One region of the Serratia sp. JSRIV002 genome, then DNA from elsewhere that is predicted to be linked to it. Evidence: predicted binding sites of a transcription regulator. Region 1 holds the regulator's gene; each other region holds the start of a gene.

Evidence for each region. The regulator LexA, encoded in region 1, represses DNA repair genes until DNA is damaged. The targets are predictions, from matches to a motif close to TNCTGTATGTACATACAGNA.
Region 2: the regulator LexA is predicted to act here: its motif matches at 4,290-4,309, upstream of dinB (DNA polymerase IV).
Region 3: the regulator LexA is predicted to act here: its motif matches at 4,597-4,616, upstream of KGP26_RS10050 (DNA translocase FtsK 4TM domain-containing protein).

Annotation. Positions count from the first base shown of each region.
Region 1 covers NZ_CP074143.1:5,485,528-5,493,146, forward strand. The annotation lists gene dusA (tRNA dihydrouridine(20/20a) synthase DusA) at 1-691, opposite strand, end outside; gene KGP26_RS25690 (sugar O-acetyltransferase) at 845-1,417, opposite strand; gene zur (zinc uptake transcriptional repressor Zur) at 1,638-2,147, shown strand; gene KGP26_RS25700 (CsbD family protein) at 2,263-2,472, opposite strand; gene dinF (MATE family efflux transporter DinF) at 2,779-4,119, opposite strand; gene lexA (transcriptional repressor LexA) at 4,231-4,839, opposite strand; gene KGP26_RS25715 (diacylglycerol kinase) at 4,963-5,331, opposite strand; gene plsB (glycerol-3-phosphate 1-O-acyltransferase PlsB) at 5,654-7,619, shown strand, end outside.
Region 2 covers NZ_CP074143.1:1,267,004-1,274,622, forward strand. The annotation lists gene KGP26_RS05735 (Na(+)-translocating NADH-quinone reductase subunit C) at 1-106, shown strand, start outside; gene KGP26_RS05740 (NADH:ubiquinone reductase (Na(+)-transporting) subunit D) at 99-728, shown strand; gene nqrE (NADH:ubiquinone reductase (Na(+)-transporting) subunit E) at 735-1,331, shown strand; gene nqrF (NADH:ubiquinone reductase (Na(+)-transporting) subunit F) at 1,347-2,570, shown strand; gene KGP26_RS05755 (FAD:protein FMN transferase) at 2,595-3,608, shown strand; gene nqrM ((Na+)-NQR maturation NqrM) at 3,614-3,841, shown strand; gene dinB (DNA polymerase IV) at 4,324-5,382, shown strand; gene KGP26_RS05770 (hypothetical protein) at 5,470-6,483, shown strand; gene pepD (beta-Ala-His dipeptidase) at 6,548-7,619, opposite strand, start outside.
Region 3 covers NZ_CP074143.1:2,157,570-2,165,188, forward strand. The annotation lists gene cydC (cysteine/glutathione ABC transporter ATP-binding protein/permease CydC) at 1-369, opposite strand, end outside; gene cydD (cysteine/glutathione ABC transporter permease/ATP-binding protein CydD) at 372-2,138, opposite strand; gene trxB (thioredoxin-disulfide reductase) at 2,398-3,369, opposite strand; gene lrp (leucine-responsive transcriptional regulator Lrp) at 4,067-4,561, shown strand; gene KGP26_RS10050 (DNA translocase FtsK 4TM domain-containing protein) at 4,682-7,619, shown strand, end outside.

The DNA of each region.
Region 1 (7,619 bases):
CGTCCAGATGCTGCAGGTGCTGTTGGGCTTCTTCCAGCGTTTTCACGCCGCCGTTGATCGCAATGGTCAACGCCGGGAAGTCACGTTTCAACTGATAAACACGCGGATAGTCCAACGGAGGGACTTCACGGTTTTCTTTCGGGCTCAGGCCGGAAAGCCAGGCTTTACGGGCATGAATGGTGAACATATCGCATTCCCCACGCCCGGCAACGGTAGAGATAAAATCGCACAGGAACTCATAGCTGTCCTGATCATCAATGCCAATACGGGTTTTTACCGTCACCGGGATCGACACCACGTCGCGCATCGCCTTGATACAGTCGGCCACCAAGGTCGCCTGCCCCATCAGACAAGCACCAAACATGCCGTTTTGTACCCGATCCGACGGGCAACCGACATTAAGGTTGATCTCGTCATAGCCACGCTGTTCCGCCAGTTTGGCACAGTGCGCCAGTGCTGCCGGATCGCTGCCCCCTAGCTGCAAAGCCACGGGGTGCTCTTCCTCGCTGTATGCCAGGTAGTCACCTTTACCGTGGATGATCGCGCCGGTGGTCACCATTTCGGTGTACAGCAGCGTTTCCTTACTCAGCAGGCGATGGAAGTAACGGCAATGGCGATCGGTCCAGTCCAGCATAGGGGCAATGGAAAAACGATTGGCGGCGTATTGGGTATTATTAATATCTTTCGTCATGCTGAGTTACTGGCTACCTGATAAGTCCGGGACTCGACAATCAGCGCGTTGTGCCGATGCCGCAAATGGCTATTATAACGGCAATCGACGGTCTTGGGGAAACCGTCGTTCATTCTGATTAGGATCTCAGAGCGGTAACGTTTTCTCTCGGCCCTATTCCAATTGTCGGATCACGCGACACGGCTGCCCAAGCGCCAACACGTTAGCCGGAATATCCTCGGTCACCACGCTGCCTGCGCCGATGGTAGTGCCATCACCAATGGTGACGCCAGGCAGGATCACCACGTTGCCGCCAATCCAGACGTTACTGCCAATCACCACCGGCTTGGCTGAGGTATGGAACGGAAAATCGGCATTGCCGGTAAACCGCTCGCTGGCCTTGAGCGGGTGGCTTGGCGTGTAGATTTGCGCGTTTGGGCCAATCAGCGTGTTATCACCAATGGTGATGGTGTTGCAGTCAAGAAACACCGCATTGACGTTGATAAAGCAATTCCTGCCAATGCTGATATGCTGGCCATAGTCGCACCAGAACGGTAATTCAATCCAGCTGTCATCACCCCATGCTGCAAACAACTCACGCAACAGACGCTGTTTCTCTTCAGACTGAGGTGAGTCCAATGCTGCGAGCTGTTTAGTCAGGCTCCTCGCCCGATGGTACATGGCAATCAGCTCATCATCACGGCTGTTATATACCTCACCACGCAGCAATTTCTCTCTTTCTGACATCCCAGGCTCCTGAAAGGTTTGACACCTTACGGGTTATACCGCCGTGCCCGAGTGGAGCCTATGACATAAAGCGGCAAATCGTGATCCACATCTCATTGTGCCTAGTCTTGCTGCGCAAAATCGCCCGATTTGCTGCGTTATCCAGGGAAAGCGGGGCAACCCTCGGCGATTGCGTTGAAACATGATAAAATCGGCTTCTTTGCATAGCCGGATAATTGCCATGAACTCAACCAACCAGGAAAAGCTGCTCGCGCAGGCTGAACAACTCTGTCAGCAACGCAACGTGCGACTGACCCCGCAACGGCTGGAAGTGTTACGCCTGATGGCTGAGCAACCCGGCGCCATCAGCGCTTACGATTTGCTGGATTTACTGCGTGTGGCAGAGCCGCAGGCCAAACCACCTACGGTCTATCGTGCACTGGATTTCTTGCTGGAACAGGGATTTATCCACCGCGTTGAATCGGCAAACAGCTATGTGCTGTGCCACCACTTCGAACAGCCAATGCATACCTCCGCCCTGTTTATCTGCGATCGCTGCGGACAGGTCACGGAGCGTACTACCGAAGGGGTGGAAGAAACCTTGCAGAAACTGGCTCAAGAATCAGGGTTTGTGCTGCGCCACAGCGTAGTGGAAGCCCACGGTCTGTGTTCTGCCTGTGTGGTGGTAGAAAATTGTGAAAACCAACACGATTGCGATCATGACCACAGCATTGTGGTGAAGAAAAAATAAGCGGATTGGGTTGCAGGAGGGAGCGGGTACATCCTTGTTCCCGTGGCCGTGGCAGGGGGGAAATCTGCCAGGCCGGATGGTGTCGTAGCGCCGCAATACTCAGCGGCTCATCGCGCTACCAACGATACTTGCTGTGTTCTTCCCAGGCTTTGACTTCTTTTTCGGCTGCCTCTTTCTGGTAGCCATAGCGTTCCTGGATTTTACCGACCAGCTGTTCGCGTTTCCCTTCGATCACGGTGATATCGTCATCGGTCAGCTTGCCCCATTTTTCCTTCACTTTACCTTTAAACTGCTTCCAGTTACCGTCGGCTTGATCTTTGTTCATAATCTCTCCGTTACTCTTGGTTGTCAGTTTTAGATAAATCTGGCTGGACTTAACTGAGTCAAATTTAAGGTTATCTAATGCGTCCGTTGCCAATTAAGCGCGGGCTTAATTCGCCAGCCACGTGATTAACTATAGTCACCCATCACGAAAAGCACCCGAAAAGCAGCATAAAATAGGGTTAGGAAAAGTCTCAATAGCAAAAAACGCCGTTAAAACAGTAAGCAAGCGAAGCAAAACAGCCCTCAACACATGTAACCAAATGTGAATACCCATCCAGAATCATCAACTAGTCTGGCCTATGTATCGCTAGTTAGGGGATGAAAACCAGGTGCCTTGCACGCTATGACGGTGCCAAACCCAGCCCAAAGCAGCCCCGCGCAGTGCCAGGAATACCGCCAGAGCCAGCCATAAACCGTGGTTGCCCAATACCGGCAGGGTGAACAACGTCAGCCCGTAGCCCACTGCGGCTACCGCCATGCTGTTACGCATTTCTGCGCCACGGGTGGCGCCGATAAACATGCCATCCAGCAGATAGCACCAAACCCCCACCAGGGGCAGCACCACCTGCCAGGGCAGATAATGATTTGCCAGCGCACGCAACTCCGGCAGCGAGGTTAAGCCCGCCACAATCTGCTGCCCGGCGAACAGATAAATAACGGCAAAACCACAGGCAACCAGGCAAGCCTGCCGACAGGCGGCACGCCATACTTTACGGAGTTGCCGCCCGTCCCGCGCACCATAGGCGTGGCCGGAATGGGCTTCCACCGCGTAGGCAAAACCATCCAGAGCATAGGCGGTAAAGGTCAGTAGATTCATCAGCACCGCATTCACCGCCACCACCTCTCCGCCCATGCGGGCTCCCAGAATGGTCAACGAAGCGAAACACAGTTGCAGTAATAACGAACGCAGCATGATGTCGCGGTTAAGTGCCAACAGGCGGCGCATATCCCCACGCCACGCGGTTCGCAGCATTGTCAGCGAAATCCCCCGCATGCGTAGTACCCGCCATGCTAACCACAAACCCAGCAACAGCGTGGCGTACTCCGCAATCACCGTGGCAGTTGCAGCCCCCTGCACGTTCCAACCCAGCCCCATTACCAGCCAGATATCCAGCACGATGTTCAGCAGGTTACCGACAATCAACAGGATCACCGGCGCCCTCACGTATTGAACTCCCAGCAACCAACCGAGCAACACCATATTGGCCAACGCCGCCGGGGCACTCAGCCAGCGGATCTCCAAAAATAGCCTGGCCTGAACCAATACTTCCCGATCGCCCCCCACAATGTTCAGCGCCAAGGTGATCAACGGGGCTCGCAACAGCACAATCGCCAGCCCGGCCACCAGCGCCAACAATAACGGCTGCATAAATGCGCGAGCCAGCCGGTAGGGATCTTGCGCACCCAGCGCCTGCGCCGTCAGCCCGGTGGTGCTCATACGCAGGAACAACAACAACATAAACAGGAAGCTGGTGGCCATTGATCCCACCGCGACCCCGCCAAGGTAGCTAGGGCTATCGAGATGACCGATAACGGCGGTATCCACCAGGCCAAGCAAGGGGACGGTAATATTGGAGAAGATCATCGGCAACGCCAGACGCCACAGAGCTTTGTCGGTGTCACTGGTGAAGGCAGAAAGCAGGCGCATGGCGATATGTTCCCGTACAAGCATGGATTTTAGCGTAGCTTAGAAATGACATCGCCCCAGAGTTGGGGCGAGGTTTGCCGTTTTAAAGGGCTGTAATACGAGGTAAAACGGTTAGATCCAGTCGCCGTTGCGGATCACGCCCACCGCCAGGCCTTCGATGGTGAAGTTCTGCTGGCGCAGATCGACCACGATCGGTTGGAATTCGCTGTTTTCTGGCAGCAGTTCGACGACGTTACCGTGTTTCTTCAGGCGTTTGACCGTGACCTCGTCTTCAATGCGGGCGACGACGACCTGGCCGTTGCGTACGTCTTGAGTCTTATGCACTGCCAGCAGATCGCCATCCAGGATGCCGATGTCGCGCATCGACATGCCGCTAACGCGCAGCAGGAAATCGGCATTAGGCTTGAACAGTGAAGGGTCCACCTTATAGTGCCCTTCAATGTGCTGCTGAGCCAACAGAGGTTCACCGGCAGCCACACGGCCCACCAGAGGTAACCCCTCTTCATCTTCCATCAGCAAGCGGATACCGCGTGATGCACCGGAGATGATCTCGATAACGCCTTTGCGAGCCAGTGCTTTCAAGTGCTCTTCTGCAGCATTTGGTGAGCGGAACCCCAGGCGCATTGCGATCTCGGCACGCGTCGGTGGCATGCCCGTTTGCGAAATATGATCGCGAATCAGGTCGTAGACCTCTTGCTGTCTGGTAGTTAGTGCTTTCATTCCGCCCCCTGTTTGTTTATACAGTCTTGCTGTGAGTATATACAGCTAAGTCTGGATTGGGAACCGAAGAATAAATAAAAATCAGCAGGTAGCGAGCGTGATCGCAACGATACCCGCTGGTTTTCACGCCAAATGCTGCCAAAGTACCGAAGCCCAAACGAACAGCGCCAGAATGATTGCCAGCGATACCGCCGCCGAGCCCATATCTTTGGCCCGCCCGGAAAGCTCGTGATATTCCGTCCCCACGCGATCGACAACGGCCTCAATCGCACTGTTGAGGATTTCGACAATCATCACCAGCAGCACCGAGCCGATCAACAAGATGCGCGCTATCGCTCCCACATCCAGCCAAACCGCCACGATGATAGCCACCACCGTCGCCACCAGTTCCTGACGGAATGCGGCTTCGTTCTGCCAGGCAGCGGTTAAACCTTTATAGGAATAGCCTGCCGCTTTAATGATACGCGTCAGGCCAGTTGCTTGATTTGCCATAGTTAAGAACGCCTTTCTCCAAGATGGATCATGTACCCGTCGTGTTGCAGCCGCAACGTTCCAGACAGATTTGCCAGCCCAATCACATTTTTATCGCAGCGCAGTATACAGCAAGGTTGGAATACCTTAATCACCTAGCTATGTCGTACCAATGCCGCGCGCGCATGAGTGCGCTAGAGCGGCCAATTTGATATCCATCAGGTATAATTCAACTATGTACTTCCATTGCCGTGAATGGCCGTGGATTTCCCAACGCCACAGATCTGCTACCCGGTTTCTGGTATGCTTGCGGCGAATTGCTAACAAGAGGCTTCACGTTGTCATGTCAGGTTGGCGTAAAATCTATTATAAGATATTGAACTTACCACTAAAAATGTTGGTAAGAAGTAAGGTTATCCCAACAGATCCGGTCACGGAGTTAGGGTTGGATCCCTCACGACCGATTTTGTATGTTTTACCTTATAATTCCAAGGCGGATTTACTCACCTTGCGCACCCAGTGTCTGGCGCAAGATCTGCCCGATCCCCTTAACCCGTTGGAAATCGATGGCACCGTGCTGCCAAGCTACGTGTTTATCCATGATGGCCCACGCGTATTCCGCTATTACACTCCCAAAGAAGAATCGGTAAAACTGTTTCACGATTATCTGGATCTGCACCGCAGCAACCCGGATCTCGATATTCAGATGTTGCCGGTATCGGTGATGTTTGGCCGCTCCCCTGGGCGTGAAGGCCACGGCACGCCGCACCTGCGCCTGCTGAACGGCGTACAGAAGTTCTTCGCTGTACTGTGGCTGGGGCGTGACAGCTTTGTCCGTTTCTCCAACACCGTGTCCCTACGCCGGATGGCGACAGAGCACGGCACCGATAAGACCATCGCGCAAAAACTGGCCCGTGTCGCACGTATGCACTTTGCACGCCAGCGCCTGGCCGCCGTTGGGCCAAGCCTGCCAGCCCGTCAGGATCTGTTCAACAAGCTGCTGGCCTCCAAGGCGATTGAAAAAGCGATCGAAGATGAAGCGCGCAGCAAAAAGATCTCCCACGAAAAGGCCCAGCAGAACGCGATTGCGCTGATGGAAGAGATTGCCGCCGATTTCTCCTATGAAACGGTGCGCCTGTCCGACCGCGTGTTGAGCTGGACCTGGAACCGGCTGTATCAGGGTATCAACGTCACCAACGCCGAGCGTGTGCGTCAGCTGGCGCAGGATGGCCACGAGATCGTCTATGTGCCGTGTCACCGTAGCCATATGGACTATCTGCTGCTGTCCTATGTGCTCTACCATCAGGGGCTGGTGCCACCGCATATCGCAGCAGGTATTAACCTGAACTTCTGGCCCGCCGGGCCGATCTTCCGTCGCCTGGGCGCATTCTTTATTCGCCGCACCTTCAAGGGCAACAAACTCTATTCAACCGTATTTCGTGAATACCTCGGTGAGCTGTTCACTCGAGGTTACTCGGTAGAATACTTTGTTGAAGGCGGGCGCTCCCGTACCGGCCGCCTGCTGGAACCGAAAACCGGCACCCTGTCGATGACCATTCAGGCCATGCTGCGTGGCGGTACACGTCCGATCACCCTGGTGCCGATTTATATCGGTTACGAGCACGTGATGGAAGTAGGTACTTACGCCAAAGAGCTGCGTGGCGCGACCAAAGAGAAAGAGAGCCTGCTGCAAATGGTGCGTGGCTTGCGCAAGCTACGCAACCTCGGCCAGGGCTACGTAAACTTTGGTGAACCGCTGCCGTTGACTACGTACCTGAACCACAACGTCCCGCATTGGCGTGAGTCTATCGACCCGATCGAAGCACAGCGCCCAAGCTGGCTGACGCCTGCGGTCAACGATCTGGCGGCTCAGATCATGGTGCGTATCAACAACGCTGCCGCCGCCAACGCCATGAACCTGTGTTCCACCGCGCTGTTGGCCTCACGCCAACGTTCGCTGACCCGTGAGCAGTTGCTTGAGCAGTTGGAATGCTACTTACAGTTAATGCGTAACGTGCCGTATGCACCGGACGCCACCGTACCAGCGCAAACGCCAGACCAGTTGCTGGATCACGCTTTAAACATGAACAAGTTTGAAGTGGAGAAGGACAACATCGGCGACATCATCATTCTGCCGCGCGAGCAGGCGGTGCTGATGACATACTATCGCAACAATATCCATCATATGTTGGTACTGCCTTCGTTGATCGCCTCTATCGTGATGCATCACCGCCGCGTGTCGCGCGTTGAGCTGTTGCGTCAGGTCAGCCTGATCTATCCGATGCTGAAGGCCGAGCTGTTCCTGCGTT
Region 2 (7,619 bases), 1.8 Mb from region 1:
GCTGACCGCTAACGGCGTACAGCATACGTTTGATTTCTGGTTGGGCGAGCACGGCTTTGGCCCATTCCTGCAGAAAGTTCGTGAAGGAGCGCTGAAAAATGGCTGATTCCAAAGAGGTTAAACGGGTCCTGCTGGGGCCGCTGTTTGACAATAACCCGATCGCGCTGCAGGTGCTTGGCGTCTGTTCGGCGCTGGCGGTGACCACCAAGCTGGAAACGGCGGTGGTGATGACGATTGCGGTCACCCTGGTCACCGCGTTTTCCAGCTTCTTTATTTCGCTGATCCGCCACCATATCCCCAACAGCGTGCGCATCATCGTGCAGATGACGATCATCGCCTCGCTGGTGATCGTGGTCGATCAGTTGCTGCGTGCCTATGCGTTTGAAATCTCCAAACAGCTTTCGGTGTTCGTCGGGCTGATCATCACCAACTGTATCGTGATGGGCCGCGCCGAGGCGTACGCCATGAAGTCGCCACCGATTGAGAGCTTTATGGACGGTATCGGCAACGGGCTGGGCTATGGCGTGATCCTGATCCTGGTGGGCTTCCTGCGCGAGTTGGTCGGCTCGGGCAAGCTGTTTGGCATTACGGTGTTGGAAACGGTGCAGAACGGCGGCTGGTATCAGCCCAACGGCCTGTTCCTGCTGGCGCCGAGTGCGTTCTTTATCATCGGCCTGCTGATTTGGGGACTGCGTTCCCTCAAGCCAGCGCAGATAGAAAAGGAGTAACCGCCGATGGCTCACTATATCAGCCTGTTTGTGCGTGCGGTGTTCGTTGAGAACATGGCGCTGGCGTTCTTCCTGGGGATGTGTACCTTCCTGGCGGTGTCGAAGAAGGTCTCTACCTCGTTTGGCTTGGGGATCGCCGTGACGCTGGTCCTTGGCATCTCGGTACCCGTCAACAACCTGGTTTATAACCTGATCCTGCGTGATGGGGCGCTGGTGGAAGGCGTCGATCTGAGCTTCCTCAACTTCATTACCTTTATCGGCGTGATTGCGGCGCTGGTGCAGATCCTGGAGATGATCCTCGATCGCTTCTTCCCGGCGCTCTACAACGCCTTGGGGATCTTCCTGCCGTTGATCACGGTGAACTGTGCCATTTTCGGCGGCGTGTCGTTCATGGTCCAGCGTGATTACAACTTTATGGAATCCGTGGTGTACGGCTTTGGCTCCGGCACTGGCTGGATGTTGGCGATTGTTGCCATGGCGGGGATCCGTGAAAAACTGAAGTATGCCGATGTGCCAGCCGGGTTGCGTGGCCTGGGCATTACCTTTATTACCACCGGATTGATGGCATTGGGCTTTATGTCGTTCTCCGGCGTCCAGTTGTAAAGGCAGGAAGCATTTATGGAAATTATTTTAGGCGTGGTGATGTTTACCTGCATCGTGATGGTGCTGGCGTTACTGATCCTGTTTGCCAAATCCAAGTTGGTGAACACCGGTGACATTGCCGTTGAGGTTAACGGCGATCAAGACAAGAGTTTTACCGCCCCAGCGGGGGACAAGCTGCTGAACATGCTGTCCAGCCAGGGGATTTTTGTTTCCTCGGCCTGTGGTGGCGGCGGCTCCTGCGGCCAGTGCCGGGTGGTGATCAAAGAGGGCGGCGGCGATATTCTGCCAACCGAACTTTCCCATATCAGCAAGCGTGAAGCCAAAGAGGGCTGCCGCCTGGCGTGCCAGGTTAACGTGAAGCAGAACCTGAAAATCGAGCTGCCGGAAGAGATCTTCGGCGTGAAGAAATGGGACTGCGAGGTGATCTCCAACGATAACAAAGCCACCTTTATCAAAGAGCTGAAACTGCGCATTCCGGATGGGGAAGATGTACCTTTCCGCGCTGGCGGCTTTATCCAGATCGAAGCGCCCGAGCATGAAGTCAGCTATGCCGATTTCGACGTGCCGCAGGAATACCGTGGCGACTGGGATAAATTCAATCTGTTCCGTTACCGTTCGGTAGTCAAAGAGCCGACGGTGCGCGCCTATTCAATGGCCAACTATCCCGATGAGAAAGGCATCATCATGCTCAACGTGCGTATCGCTACGCCACCGCCGAGCAACCCGGACGTGCCGCCGGGCATTATGTCTTCCTATATCTGGTCGCTGAAGGCGGGGGATAAGGTGACCATCTCCGGGCCGTTTGGCGAGTTCTTTGCCAAAGACACCGACGCCGAGATGGTCTTTATCGGCGGCGGGGCCGGTATGGCGCCGATGCGTTCACACATCTTCGATCAGTTGAAGCGCCTGAAATCGAAGCGCAAGATCACCTTCTGGTACGGTGCGCGCTCCTTGCGCGAGATGTTCTATGAGGACGACTTCAACCACCTGCAAGAAGAGAATGAAAACTTCACCTGGCATGTGGCGCTCTCCGATCCACAGCCAGAGGATAACTGGACGGGCTACACCGGCTTTATTCATAATGTCCTGCTGGAAAATTATCTGCGTAACCATCCAGCGCCGGAAGATTGTGAATTCTATATGTGTGGGCCGCCGATGATGAACGCGGCGGTGATCAAGATGCTGAAGGACTTGGGCGTGGAAGATGAAAACATCATGCTCGATGACTTTGGTGGTTAAATGCGAGCTGTAGGCGGCGATGGAATGAAGGCTTGGATGATGGTGGTGGCCCTGGCCACCGCAGTATTGCTGACCGGTTGTAAACCGCAGCAGGAAAACCTGCGTGGCAAAACCATGGGGACGTCGTACTCGATCAGTTATCTCCCTGGGGACGGAACGCCTTCGGTGGCAACGCTGCAAGCGGAGATCGACAAACGGCTGGTGCAGGTTAACGATCAGATGTCGACCTATCAACCTGATTCCGAGCTGAGCCGCTTTAACGCCAGCCGGGAAGTGGACAAGCCTTTCCCGGTTTCTGCTGCCACCACGGAAGTGGTGCTGGAAGCGCTGCGCATCAACCGTGTGACCGACGGCGCGCTGGACGTGACAGTCGGGCCGCTGGTGAACCTGTGGGGTTTTGGCCCGGAAGGGCGGTCGGATAAAGTGCCGAGCGCCACCGAGTTGGATCAGCGCCGCAACTGGACGGGGATCGACAAGCTGGCGGTGGAAGGTAATGCGCTGGTCAAGCGCATTCCTGAACTTTATGTCGACCTCTCTTCCATTGCCAAAGGCTACGGCGTTGATGTGATTGCCCAGTACCTGCAATCGCAGCACGTCAAAAACTACATGGTTGATATTGGCGGGGAGGTTCGTACCCGTGGCCATAACGGTGAGAAGAAGCCTTGGCGCATTGCTATCGAACGGCCAACCGCCGGGGGGGAGCAGCAGGCGCAACTGGTGATCGAACCGGGTGAGATGGCGATGGCGACCTCCGGGGATTACCGAAACTACTTCGAGCAGGACGGAGTGCGCTATTCTCATACTATCGACCCGCTCACCGGTAAACCGATCCGCCACAACTTAGTGTCGATCACGGTGATCAGCCCGCTGTGTATGACGGCGGACGGGCTTTCTACCGGGTTAAACGTGATGGGGCCGGAGCGGGGTATGGCACTGGCCAACCTGCTGGGGATCCCGGTGTTTATGATCGTGAAAACCGCCAAGGGGTTTGAGGAGCGCTATTCCGACGCGTTCAAACCCTATCTGAAGAAAGGGTAGACGTTATGTTGACGATGTTCGCAGCATCCTTTGTGCTGTTTCTGCTGGTGGTTGGCGGAATGTCGTTGGGCTATGTGTTCAAGCGCAAAACCTTGCAGGGCAGCTGTGGCGGCATTACCGCGCTGGGGGTGGAGAAGGTCTGCGACTGCCCGGAGCCCTGCGATGTGCGCAAAAAGCGTATGGCGAAGGAAGCGCAACGCCGCGAGATGCTGGAAAAACACCGAATTCTCTAGCCACACTGGTTTTCCATGTAGGGGCGCTGCACAGCCCCTCACCCCAACCCTCTCCCAATGTACATACCGAGTACCTCATGAACACTTGTTTGGGGAGAGGGGGCTAGTGCGGAGTTGCGGTCAGGTGCCGGAACTAATTTGTGGCACGTTCGGTCCCCTCTCCCAATGTACATACCGAGTACCTCATGAACACTTGTTTGGGGGGAGGGGGGCTAGTGCGGAGTTGCGGTCAGGTGCCGGAACTAATTTGTGGCACGTTCGGTCCCCTCTCCCAATGTACATACCGAGTACCTCATGAACACTTGTTTGGGGGGAGGGGGGCTAGTGCGGAGTTGCGGTCAGGTGCGGGAGCTAATTTGTGGCACGTTCGGTCCCCTCACCATGTGGGAGAGGGTTAGGGTGAGGGGCGTCACTAGTCTACACTCTCCATATTGAGCTTTTAATAATTGGCTGTATACTTATACAGTGTTATTGGAGGCGCGATGCGTAAAATCATTCATGTCGATATGGACTGCTTCTTCGCAGCGGTAGAAATGCGCGACAACCCCAGCCTGCGCGATATCCCGCTGGCTATCGGTGCCAGCGCCGATCGGCGTGGTGTGATCAGCACCGCCAACTACCCGGCGCGCCGTTATGGCGTGCATAGCGCTATGCCCACCGCCACGGCGCTCAAGCTATGCCCGCACTTGACGCTATTACCGGGCCGCATGGCGGCCTATAAAGAAGCCTCGCTGCATATCCGTGAAATCTTTGCCCGCTATACCCCGCTGATAGAACCGCTCTCTCTGGATGAAGCCTATCTGGACGTGACCAACAGCACCCAATGCAACGGCTCCGCCACCCTGATTGCCCAACAGATCCGCCAGGAAATTGCTGCTGAATTGAACCTGACCGCCTCGGCAGGCATTGCCCCGATCAAATTCCTCGCCAAGATAGCCTCCGAGTTGAACAAGCCAAACGGCCAATATGTCATCACACCGGCGCAGGTACCCGCTTTCTTGCAGCAGCTGCCGCTAAGTAAAATCCCCGGCGTGGGCAAGGTCACCGCCAAACGGTTGGAAGAGGTGGGGCTAATCACCTGCGCCGATGTGCAGAACTATAATCTGGCCGATTTGTTAAAGCGCTTCGGCAAGTTTGGCCGGGTGCTGTGGGAACGCTGCCAGGGTATCGATGAGCGTGAGGTGTCTCCCGATCGTTTACGCAAATCGGTAGGGGTTGAGCGAACGTTGGTGGCCGATATTCATGAGTGGGAAGATTGCGAGGCGTTGATCGTTGAAAAGCTCTACCCCGAGCTGGAAATGCGGCTGCGCAAGGTCAAACCAGATCTGCATATCGCCCGCCAAGGGGTAAAGCTGAAGTTCCAGGATTTCCAGCAAACCACCCAGGAGCACGTTTGGCCGGTGCTCAATATTGAGGACTTGCTCAACGTGGCCCGCCAGGCATGGCAGGAGCGGAGGGAAGGGCGAGGTGTGCGCCTGGTTGGCCTACACGTAACGCTGCTCGATCCTCAGTTGGAGCGGCAGTTGGTACTGACGTGGTGAGGTGAAAAACGAGTATGTTTAAAGCACTAGCCTAGGTACAATCAACGCTTATTTTTTTGGTTATATCCTTACAGGGAAGCAGGAACAATGGAAAAGACTCACCAGGCGTCCGCAACAAAATGGACGTGGGCCGATTTACACTGTAGCTATCGATTTTGGGGACTGGTTTTTTATTTTGTTTTTATTGCTTCGAGTCAATATATCTTGAGCATATATTCGGCGCTTTATATGAAGCAAAGTTCAGGTTTATCCTATTCAACGATTGGCGTCGCTTTTTCATTCCAACAGGCCGGTTTTTTATTTGGTGTGATTCTGGCCTGGATAGCCAGCCGGATGAAAAGCTACTATTTACTGTACCTGTTTAGTGCCTTCTATTTACTGGGTATAGCATTATTCTGTTTCAATGTGGAAAACGTTGTTGCGCTGATGGCCGGAGAGATGCTGATAGGGCTGGGGATAGGGGCTATCATACTGATCATCCCTGCATTTATTGCTGGTGCAGTCGGCAGTACAGAAACTTATGTCTTGGCATTTGGGTTGATGGCAACATTGAAGTTGTTGAATAATTTATCCATTGCGCCTCTGGCAGGATGGGTTTTTGATATGGATCTGTTGCTTGGCAATCCAACAAACTTTTTTGCAGTATTAGCGACACCGGCGATCATTGGCACATTGTTGTTGATGCCGATGAAACCACAGTTATTTAATGTGGCGCCGCCGATACGGCAGGCTGCTCCTCTTACGCCGACATACCGCGAACCTGGAATGACCTTCCTGCTGTATTTTGTGCCGTTTTACAATATTTATTGGTTGGTAAAAATACATGCGGAAATCAGAAACTATAGCCAATCTGCGACACTACTAACCCCTAGAGGGGCTGGGTGGTCGGCTTTTGTTGTGCCTATTGTCACGCCAGCAATTTTCTCCACGCTAAACGATACTCTTCGGGCGATAATTGAAAGCCATGGGCAACAAGCAAGGTATAAGACCTGGCTGATAATCCTGTTTGCTTTCCTGCTGCCACCGGTTAGCGCAGCGCTGATACAGTCGCAGATGAATGAAATTAGCGGCAATCTGGCTAACAAGGAAACGCAATCCTGACAGGTAGGGCCGATAGTTTTTTCAACTGAGTTATTGGGCCCAGCGTTAAACTGGGCCCAATATCTTATCCGCGCTCAGGAATCGCTTTCAGCAAGGCGGTCAGCAGCGTCCAGTATTGGCCAACGCTGGCGATATGCACCTGCTCATCCGGCGAGTGCGGCCCGGTGATGGTCGGCCCAATCGACACCATATCCATCTGTGGGTAAGGCTTCTTGAACAAACCACACTCCAGCCCGGCGTGGATCACCATGATGTTTGGCGTCTTGTTGAACAGCTTCTGGTAGGTTTCGCGTACCAGTTGCATCACCGGAGATTTGGCATCTGGCTGCCAGCCCGGATAGCCGCCTTTCGGGGCCACTTTGGCGTTGGCCAGTTGGCCCAAGGCGGTCAGCATATCCACCACATAGTCTTTACCGCTGTCGATCAGGGAGCGGATCAGGCAAATGATTTCGGCTTCATGCTCGCTGGTGGTCACCACGCCAACGTTCAGCGAAGTTTCTACCACGCCTTTCACTTCGTCGCTCATGCGGATCACGCCGTTAGGGGTGCCGTTGAGCAGTGCCACCAAGCGGCTCTGACAGTCTGTGGTGAGTGCCTGCAAAGCGGTGGTGGCTGGCTCGAGCAGAACGGTAATATTCTTCTCTTTGGCAGACAGTTCGTTTTGCAGCGTAGCCAGGAATTGCTGGCTCAGGGCTTTCAGCGCATCCGCTTTGGCAGCCGGAACGGCTACTACGGCAGAGGCTTCACGTGGGATGGCATTACGCAGCGTACCGCCGTTCAGCTCCAGCAGACGCAGGTTCAGCTCAGGCGTATGGGCAAACAGGAAACGGGCCAGCAGCTTGTTGGCGTTGCCCAGACCGTGATGGATATCGGCACCGGAGTGGCCGCCTTTCAACCCTTTCAGGGTCAGCTTCAGCGTTTGGTAACCGGCTGGCAGTGCTTCACGTTGCAGCGGCAGGGTGGTGATGAAATCAATCCCCCCGGCGCAGCCCATGTAGATTTCGCCTTCTTCTTCGGAGTCGGTGTTGATCAGGATGTCGGCTTGTAACCAGTTTGGCTGCAGGCCAAAGGCACCGTCCATACCGGCTTCTTCCGTCATGGTCAGCAGGACTTCCAGTGGGCCATGCTCTACGCTG
Region 3 (7,619 bases), 2.7 Mb from region 1:
CAGGCGGTTAAGCAGCTCAGCCTGACGGAAGCGGGCAATACCACCCGGTGACAGCGGCAGGATCTTGCGGAAGGTAAATACCCGCAGATGGGACAACACGCGGAAAGTGGCGTCATGGCTGACGACCCGTTCTGCATAACGCCCGGCGGTACGGAAGATTGCCGCGCCCCGTACGCCAGCGGCCGGTAGCATGTAGTTGAAGGTATACAACCCCGCCAACCCGGCTAGCGAAGAGGCGGCCAGGAACCAGCCGGACAGCGCCAGCAGGCCGATACTGGCCAGCAGGGTGACGATAGCCAGCACGATACCCAGTAAAATCAGAAACGTGTGGCGGCGATACAACGCCAGGAATGGCAGCAAAACGCGCATGATTATAACTCCCCGCTGCGGTGTGCAATCAGTTTGGCAAACAGACCGGGCTGGGCGCTCAGCGTGGCGTAGTTGCCCTGCTGCACGATTTTGCCGCTGTCCATCACCCAAATCTGGTCATAATCTTCGGTATCTTCCAACTGGTGCGTGACCAACAGCGTGGTCTGCTGATGGGAGGCAGCATTCAGCGCCTGCATCACCAAACGTTCGCTGTGAGCGTCCAGGCTGGCCGCAGGTTCATCCAGTAACAGCAAGCGGCGGGGGCTGAGCAGTGCTCGCGCCACGGCCACACGCTGAGCTTGCCCAACGGAAAGGCGGGCAGCGCCATCGCCCAGATCGGTTGCCAATCCCTTCGGTAAATGCGGCAGGAATTCACTGACGTAAGCCTGCTCGACGGCCTGCTGCAATTGGGTTTCGCTGGCCTGTGGGTAGCCGAGCAGAATATTGTCCCGCAGAGTTTGGGCTGGCAGATGGGGGTTTTGCCCCACCCAGCCCAGTTGCTGACGCCAGTTAACCGCATCCAGCTCGCGCAGTTCGATGCCGTTGATCAGCAACGAGCCACGATAGGGCAGGAAGCCCAGCAGCAGATTCAACAACGAACTTTTCCCCGCACCGCTAAGCCCGACTAAGGCAATGCGCCGGTTGGCAGGCAAGGTAAAATCAAGGGGGCCTGCAAGCACTACCCCATTGGGCGAGAGGATTTCCAACTGCTGTGCCCGTATGGTCAGTGGTTCTTCGCTATTTAGCGTTTGAGAGCCATTGCCAACCTGCTCGCCCTCGGCGGCCAGGAAGGTTTCCAGCGCTTCGGCAGCGCCCACGGCCTGGGCTTTGGCATGGTAAAAGGCGCCCAGATCGCGCAGCGGTTGGAAAAACTCCGGTGCCAGGATCAGCACCAGAAAACCGGCAAACAGCGTTACGCCCATGCCATAGCTGCCAAAGTCCAGTTCACCGAGGTAGGAGAAGCCAAAATAGACCGCCACCACGGCGATGGAAATCGAGGCGAAGAACTCCAGCACGGCCGAGGAGAGGAAGGCCAGACGCAGCACTTCCATGGTGCGCTGGCGAAAATCTTCTGAGGATTTGGCAATGTGATCGGTTTCCGCCTGGCCGCGATTAAACAGACGCAGAGTATCCAGGCCGCGCAGGCGATCGAGGAAATTGCCGCTGAGCCTTGCCAGCGCGACAAAGTTACGGCGGTTGGCATCGGCCGCACCCATACCGACCAGTGCCATAAACAGCGGGATCAGTGGGGCGGTAGCCAGCAGGATAAACCCGGCCGCCCAGTTGATCGGGAAGACGGTGATCAGGATCAGCACTGGGATAAACACGGCCAAATACATTTGCGGCAGATAGCGGGAATAGTAATCCTGCATATCCTCAATCTGCTCAACGATGATGCTGGCCCAGCTCCCGGCGGGCTTGCCCTGGATCCAGGCGGGGCCAAGCTGTTGCAGCTTATCCAGCACCTGCGAACGCATACGCTGGCGAATGACCTGCCCGCAGATGAAGCCAACCCGTTCGCGCAGCCAGCTCAGGAAGGCGCGCAGGGCAAAGGTGGCGGCCAACCAGATAAACGACGAAACCAGTTCGCCACGGGGCTGATGTTCAATAATCAGCGCATGGAGCAGTGAGGCCAACAGCCAGGCCTGGGCGACGATCAAAATGCCGCTTGCCAGGCCTAACAGCATGGATAAACGTAGCCAACGCTGCGCCAACGTACTCTGTGTTTTGAGCCAACGGGTTAACTGGTGCTGTCTGGTTTTTTTCATCAGGTGTCTGCGTCGCCGATGCCTGTTGTAGCAGGCTTGGTTAACGTACTGTTAAAAAAGTGTTTGTCTCAGCGGGAAATAAGACAAGTGAACGCTAATGTTACCTCGTCACTCGGTAGACGTGAACTAAATATCCCTTTCATCACTTGGGCAACAGTCACGTTTTTAGCGTGGAGGGGGTTGTTTTGAACTTTCAGGGGCGGGGGGATAGAAATAAGGCGGCCAATCGGCCGCCTCGGTAACGTTTATCGCTGAAGGGTTATTTGCACTCGGCCTGTGCGATACCGTCGAGATAGCGTTCGGCATCCAGTGCGGCCATACAGCCCGTTCCGGCTGAGGTGATCGCCTGGCGGTAAATGTGATCCATGACGTCACCTGCGGCAAATACGCCAGGAATGGAGGTCTGGGTCGCGTTGCCGTGAATACCGGACTGCACCTTGATATAGCCGTTTTCCAGCTCAAGCTGCCCGCCAAAGATCGCGGTGTTCGGGCTGTGACCGATCGCGATAAATACGCCGGCAAGCTCTAACTCTTTGGTTTGCTCAGCGTCTTTGGTGCTGCGTAAGCGCATCCCGGTGACGCCCATCTGATCGCCCAACACTTCGTCCAGCGTGCAGTCCGTATGCAGGATGATGTTGCTGTTCTTCACTTTTTCCATCAGGCGATTGATCAGGATCTTTTCGCTGCGGAAAGTGTCACGGCGGTGCACCAGATGGACCTCCGAGGCGATGTTTGACAGATACAGCGCTTCTTCCACGGCGGTGTTGCCACCACCGACTACGGCGACCTTCTGGTTGCGATAGAAGAAACCATCGCAGGTGGCACAGGCGGAGACCCCTTTGCCCTTGAAAGCTTCTTCCGATGGCAGGCCTAAATAACGAGCCGATGCGCCAGTAGCGATAATCAAGGCATCGCAGGTATATTCGCCGCTATCACCCAACAGGCGGAAAGGACGGTTCTGCAGATCGACACTGTTGATATGGTCAAACACGATCTGGGTGTCGAACTTTTCTGCGTGCTCACGCATCCGCTCCATCAGCGCCGGGCCGGTCAAGCCTTCGGCATCGCCTGGCCAGTTCTCGACTTCGGTGGTGGTGGTCAGCTGACCGCCTTGCTCCATACCGGTGATCAATACCGGGTTCAGGTTCGCGCGTGCTGCATAAACCGCTGCGGTGTAGCCAGCCGGGCCAGAGCCCAGGATCAATAATTTGCTATGTTTAGCCGTGCCCATGAATAACCTCGTTTCCCACAATGGCGGACAATGAAACCGATTGTAGGGAAAATGCGGCAGTAAAAAAAGCGCCAGGGGATGTTGTTACCGATTTGTTTGATAATCAGCGCCTATTAGCCGCGATTTTATCCTTGGGCTGGGAGAGGTAACAGCAGCAATAATTTTGTACAGCAATGGGTTAAAAATGCGTTTTTTGTCGGGTTTATGTGGGCAACTACCCGGTTTCGGGTAGGGGAAATTCCTAATAAAAAATCAGGTGCTCAGTTTTGCTGGCGGTACGTTCTACTGATTTTAGTTCTTTTACTTTGACAATCCGCTGCGCATTTGCGAAAACATCATTGGAAGAAGAAATTAACCCCGTGTCAGCTGCAAATCGTAGGCATTTTCGCCACCCAGGCAGAATATTGTCGGGGCGCGACGGGTGAGGGAGGGTTTGCCCTGACGGGGTTGATGGATTTCTGAACGTAAATCATTTGAATTCGTTGCCCAGAGGTGACAGACAGGCTGGGCAACGGCGGAAGATGGTAGTGACAAAGAGTGACGAAGCACAAGGGCGGTTGGTATTACGTATCCTGTTCCCTCAGGGGGATGAACCGCTAAACACTGGCATCGGGTCTTCGCTTGGAACAAATCCTTGCACATTGACGTTGGCTAGGGTGTGGCAAGTGCAGGGAAGAACATAAGAGAGACAATAATAATGGTAGATACTAAAAAACGCCCGGGTAAAGATCTCGACCGTATCGATCGCAACATCCTTAATGAGTTGCAGAAGGATGGGCGCATTTCGAACGTCGAACTTTCAAAGCGCGTGGGGTTATCCCCAACCCCTTGTTTGGAGCGTGTGCGCCGTCTTGAGCGTCAAGGCTTCATTCATGGGTATACCGCATTGCTTAACCCGCATTATCTGGACGCTTCCCTGCTGGTCTTCGTGGAAATCACGTTGAACCGCGGTGCGCCGGATGTGTTTGAGCAATTCAACTCTGCGGTACAAAAACTTGAAGAAATTCAGGAGTGTCATCTGGTTTCCGGTGATTTCGACTACCTGTTGAAAACCCGTGTACCAGATATGTCAGCTTATCGTAAGCTGTTGGGCGAAACTCTGTTGCGTTTACCGGGGGTGAATGACACCCGTACTTACGTCGTGATGGAAGAAGTCAAACAGAGTAACCGTCTGGTTATCAAAACACGGTAAGGTGCAGGTGCAAAACCTGATTAAATTCGTTACACTCCTGTTTATTCATACAGTTTTGGCGCCGGGGAAACTTCTCGGCGCCGTTACTCTATCCGTCAACAGGAACCTGGAGTGCCTTTCTTGAGCCAGGAATACACAGAAGATAAAGAAGTTACCCTGAAAAAACTCAGCAGTGGGCGACGTTTGCTCGAGGCTGTGTTGATCGTGGTGGCAATTTTTGCCGTTTACCTTATGGCTGCATTGGTCAGTTTCAATCCTTCCGATCCTAGTTGGTCGCAAACTGCCTGGCATGAGCCTATCCACAATCTGGGCGGCGGGGTAGGCGCATGGTTGGCCGACACGTTGTTCTTCACCTTTGGGGTCCTTGCCTATGCGATCCCACCGATTATGCTGGTGTTGTGCCTGTCTGGTTACCGTCGGCGCGATAACGGCGATTACGTCGATTTCTTTGGGCTCTCGTTACGTTTGATCGGCACATTGGCGCTGGTGCTTACCTCGTGTGGCCTGGCGGCGTTGAACGTTGACGATCTCTATTACTTCGCTTCCGGCGGGGTGATTGGCAGCCTGCTAAGCAATGCCATGTTGCCGTGGTTTAACGGCATTGGCGCCACTTTGGCGCTGCTCGGCATTTGGGCAGTGGGGCTGACGCTGTTCACCGGTTGGTCATGGCTGGTGATTGCGGAAAAAATTGGTGGTGTCGTGCTGGGCGCCGCTACCTTTATGACTAACCGTTCACGCCGTGAAGACCGCTATCACGACGATGACGATGTCGTGTTCGACGATCGCGAAGAAAGCGGCCAACCTGTGGCACCTGCTGCTCTGGCAGTAGATGAGGACGACGCGTTGTTCTCTGCCTCTTCCGTGACCGAAACCGCCGAAGAAGCAGCGCAAGATGCCGCAGATCCTTTATTAAGTGGGTTGCGTGCCAGCGATGATGACCTCCCGCTTGCCGAGCCAGCGCCGGTCGTTACTGATATCCCGGTAATGCCGAAAGCGGCCGTTCAGGCTCCGGTCACCGTTGCCCCGACAGCGCCTGCTTCCATCAATCAGCATCCATTAACCCCTGCGCAGCCACAAGACACGCCGCCGCTGTATTCGTTTGAACTGCCTGAAGAGACACCGGCACCGAGAACGACGCGCGTAACGGAGCCTTATCGTGAGGAACATGAGCCGCGCCTGGGTGACTGGCAGACCCCCGTTACGCCAAAACCAGAGCCGTCACCGTTTGATTTCTCTGCGGCTCAGCGGGATAGCGACGATGTTATTGGCTCAACGGGTTTCAGCGCCAGAGAGGTAGTGAAGCCAGCGGCGGTTGCCGCAGCCACAGCAACCGCTGGCGCGGTGAACAACACCTTCATGCCTGCGTTTACAGCCACCAGTGATGCGAGCTCGCAGATCAAGCAGGGCATCGGCCCGGAACTGCCACGGCCAAATCCGGTGCGTATTCCAACCCGGCGTGAGCTGGCCTCCTACGGCATCAAGCTGCCTTCGCAGCGGATCGCGGAGCAGGAGCAGCGCAACCGTGGGGATGAACCTCAGCCAGAACCGTTCAGCAACCCGCAGGAAGAAGATGAAGTCCTGCAAGAAGCTGCATTGCGTCAAGCCTTTGCCGAACAGCAAAGCCAGCGCTATGGCGAAGAGTATTCGCAAGAACAACAAGATGACGAAGATGCGCAGCGTGAGGCCGAACTCGGTCAGGCATTTGCCGCGCAGCAACAGGCTCGCTATGGCGTAGAAGAACCGCAGCCTGAACCAGAACCAGCTCCGGTAACTCGCCCGGTGGATACCCGCCAGGCCTACAGTTTCTCACCGATGGCAGATCTGGTGGATGACGGCCCAACCGAGCCGCTGTTTACCTTGTCGCCACAGCTTGAGGATAGCATCGAGCTGGAAAGCGAGTTGGAAGATGATGTGCCGTTCGGGCAGTTTGAGCCTGAGGTGCCCGCTTATCAGGCGCCGCGTCCGCAAACTAACCCTGCGCCTGGTTACCAGCCGCAACAGATTTATCAGCCACCCGTTCAGCAGCAACCGCCAGCACCAGCGATGGACAGCCTGATCCATCCATTCCTGATGCGTAATGATATGCCGCTGCAGAAACCGACTACGCCACTGCCAACGCTGGATCTGTTGACCGAGGCCCCGAAAGAGGTCGAACCGGTCGATACCTTTGCGCTGGAACAGAAAGCGCGGCTGGTGGAAGCCAGCCTGGCGGATTACCGCGTCAAGGCCGACGTGGTCGATATTCTGCCTGGTCCGGTCATTACCCGCTTCGAACTGGATTTGGCTCCTGGCGTCAAGGCCGCGCGTATCTCCAACCTGTCGCGCGATCTGGCCCGCTCATTGTCAACTTCCGCCGTGCGTGTGGTGGAAGTGATCCCGGGTAAGCCATACGTCGGCCTGGAACTGCCGAACGTCAAACGGCAAACCGTGTATCTGCGCGAAGTGCTGGATTGCCCAGCCTTCCGCGACAACCCATCGCCTCTGGCGATCGTATTGGGTAAAGATATCGCGGGTCAGCCAGTGGTCGCCGATCTGGGTAAAATGCCGCATCTGCTGGTGGCCGGTACCACCGGTTCCGGTAAGTCGGTTGGGGTCAACGCCATGATCCTCAGTATCCTGTATAAGGCCACGCCGAAAGAAGTGCGCTTTATCATGATCGACCCGAAAATGCTGGAACTGTCGGTCTACGAAGGCATCCCACACCTGCTGACCGATGTGGTTACCGACATGAAAGACGCCGCCAATGCATTGCGTTGGTGCGTGGCCGAGATGGAGCGCCGCTATAAGCTGATGTCTGCCCTGGGGGTTCGTAACCTGGCAGGCTACAACGAGCGGGTCGATCAGGCCGAGGCGATGGGGCGGCCAATCCCGGATCCGTTCTGGAAGCCAAGCGACAGCATGGATATCACGCCGCCGGTGTTGGAAAAAGAGCCGTACATCGTGGTGATGGTGGATGAATTTGCCGATCTGATCATGACGGTGGGCAAAAAGGTTGAAGAGCTGATCGCTCGTCTGGCACAGAAAGCGCGTGCTGCGGGGATCCACCTGGTGCTGGCAA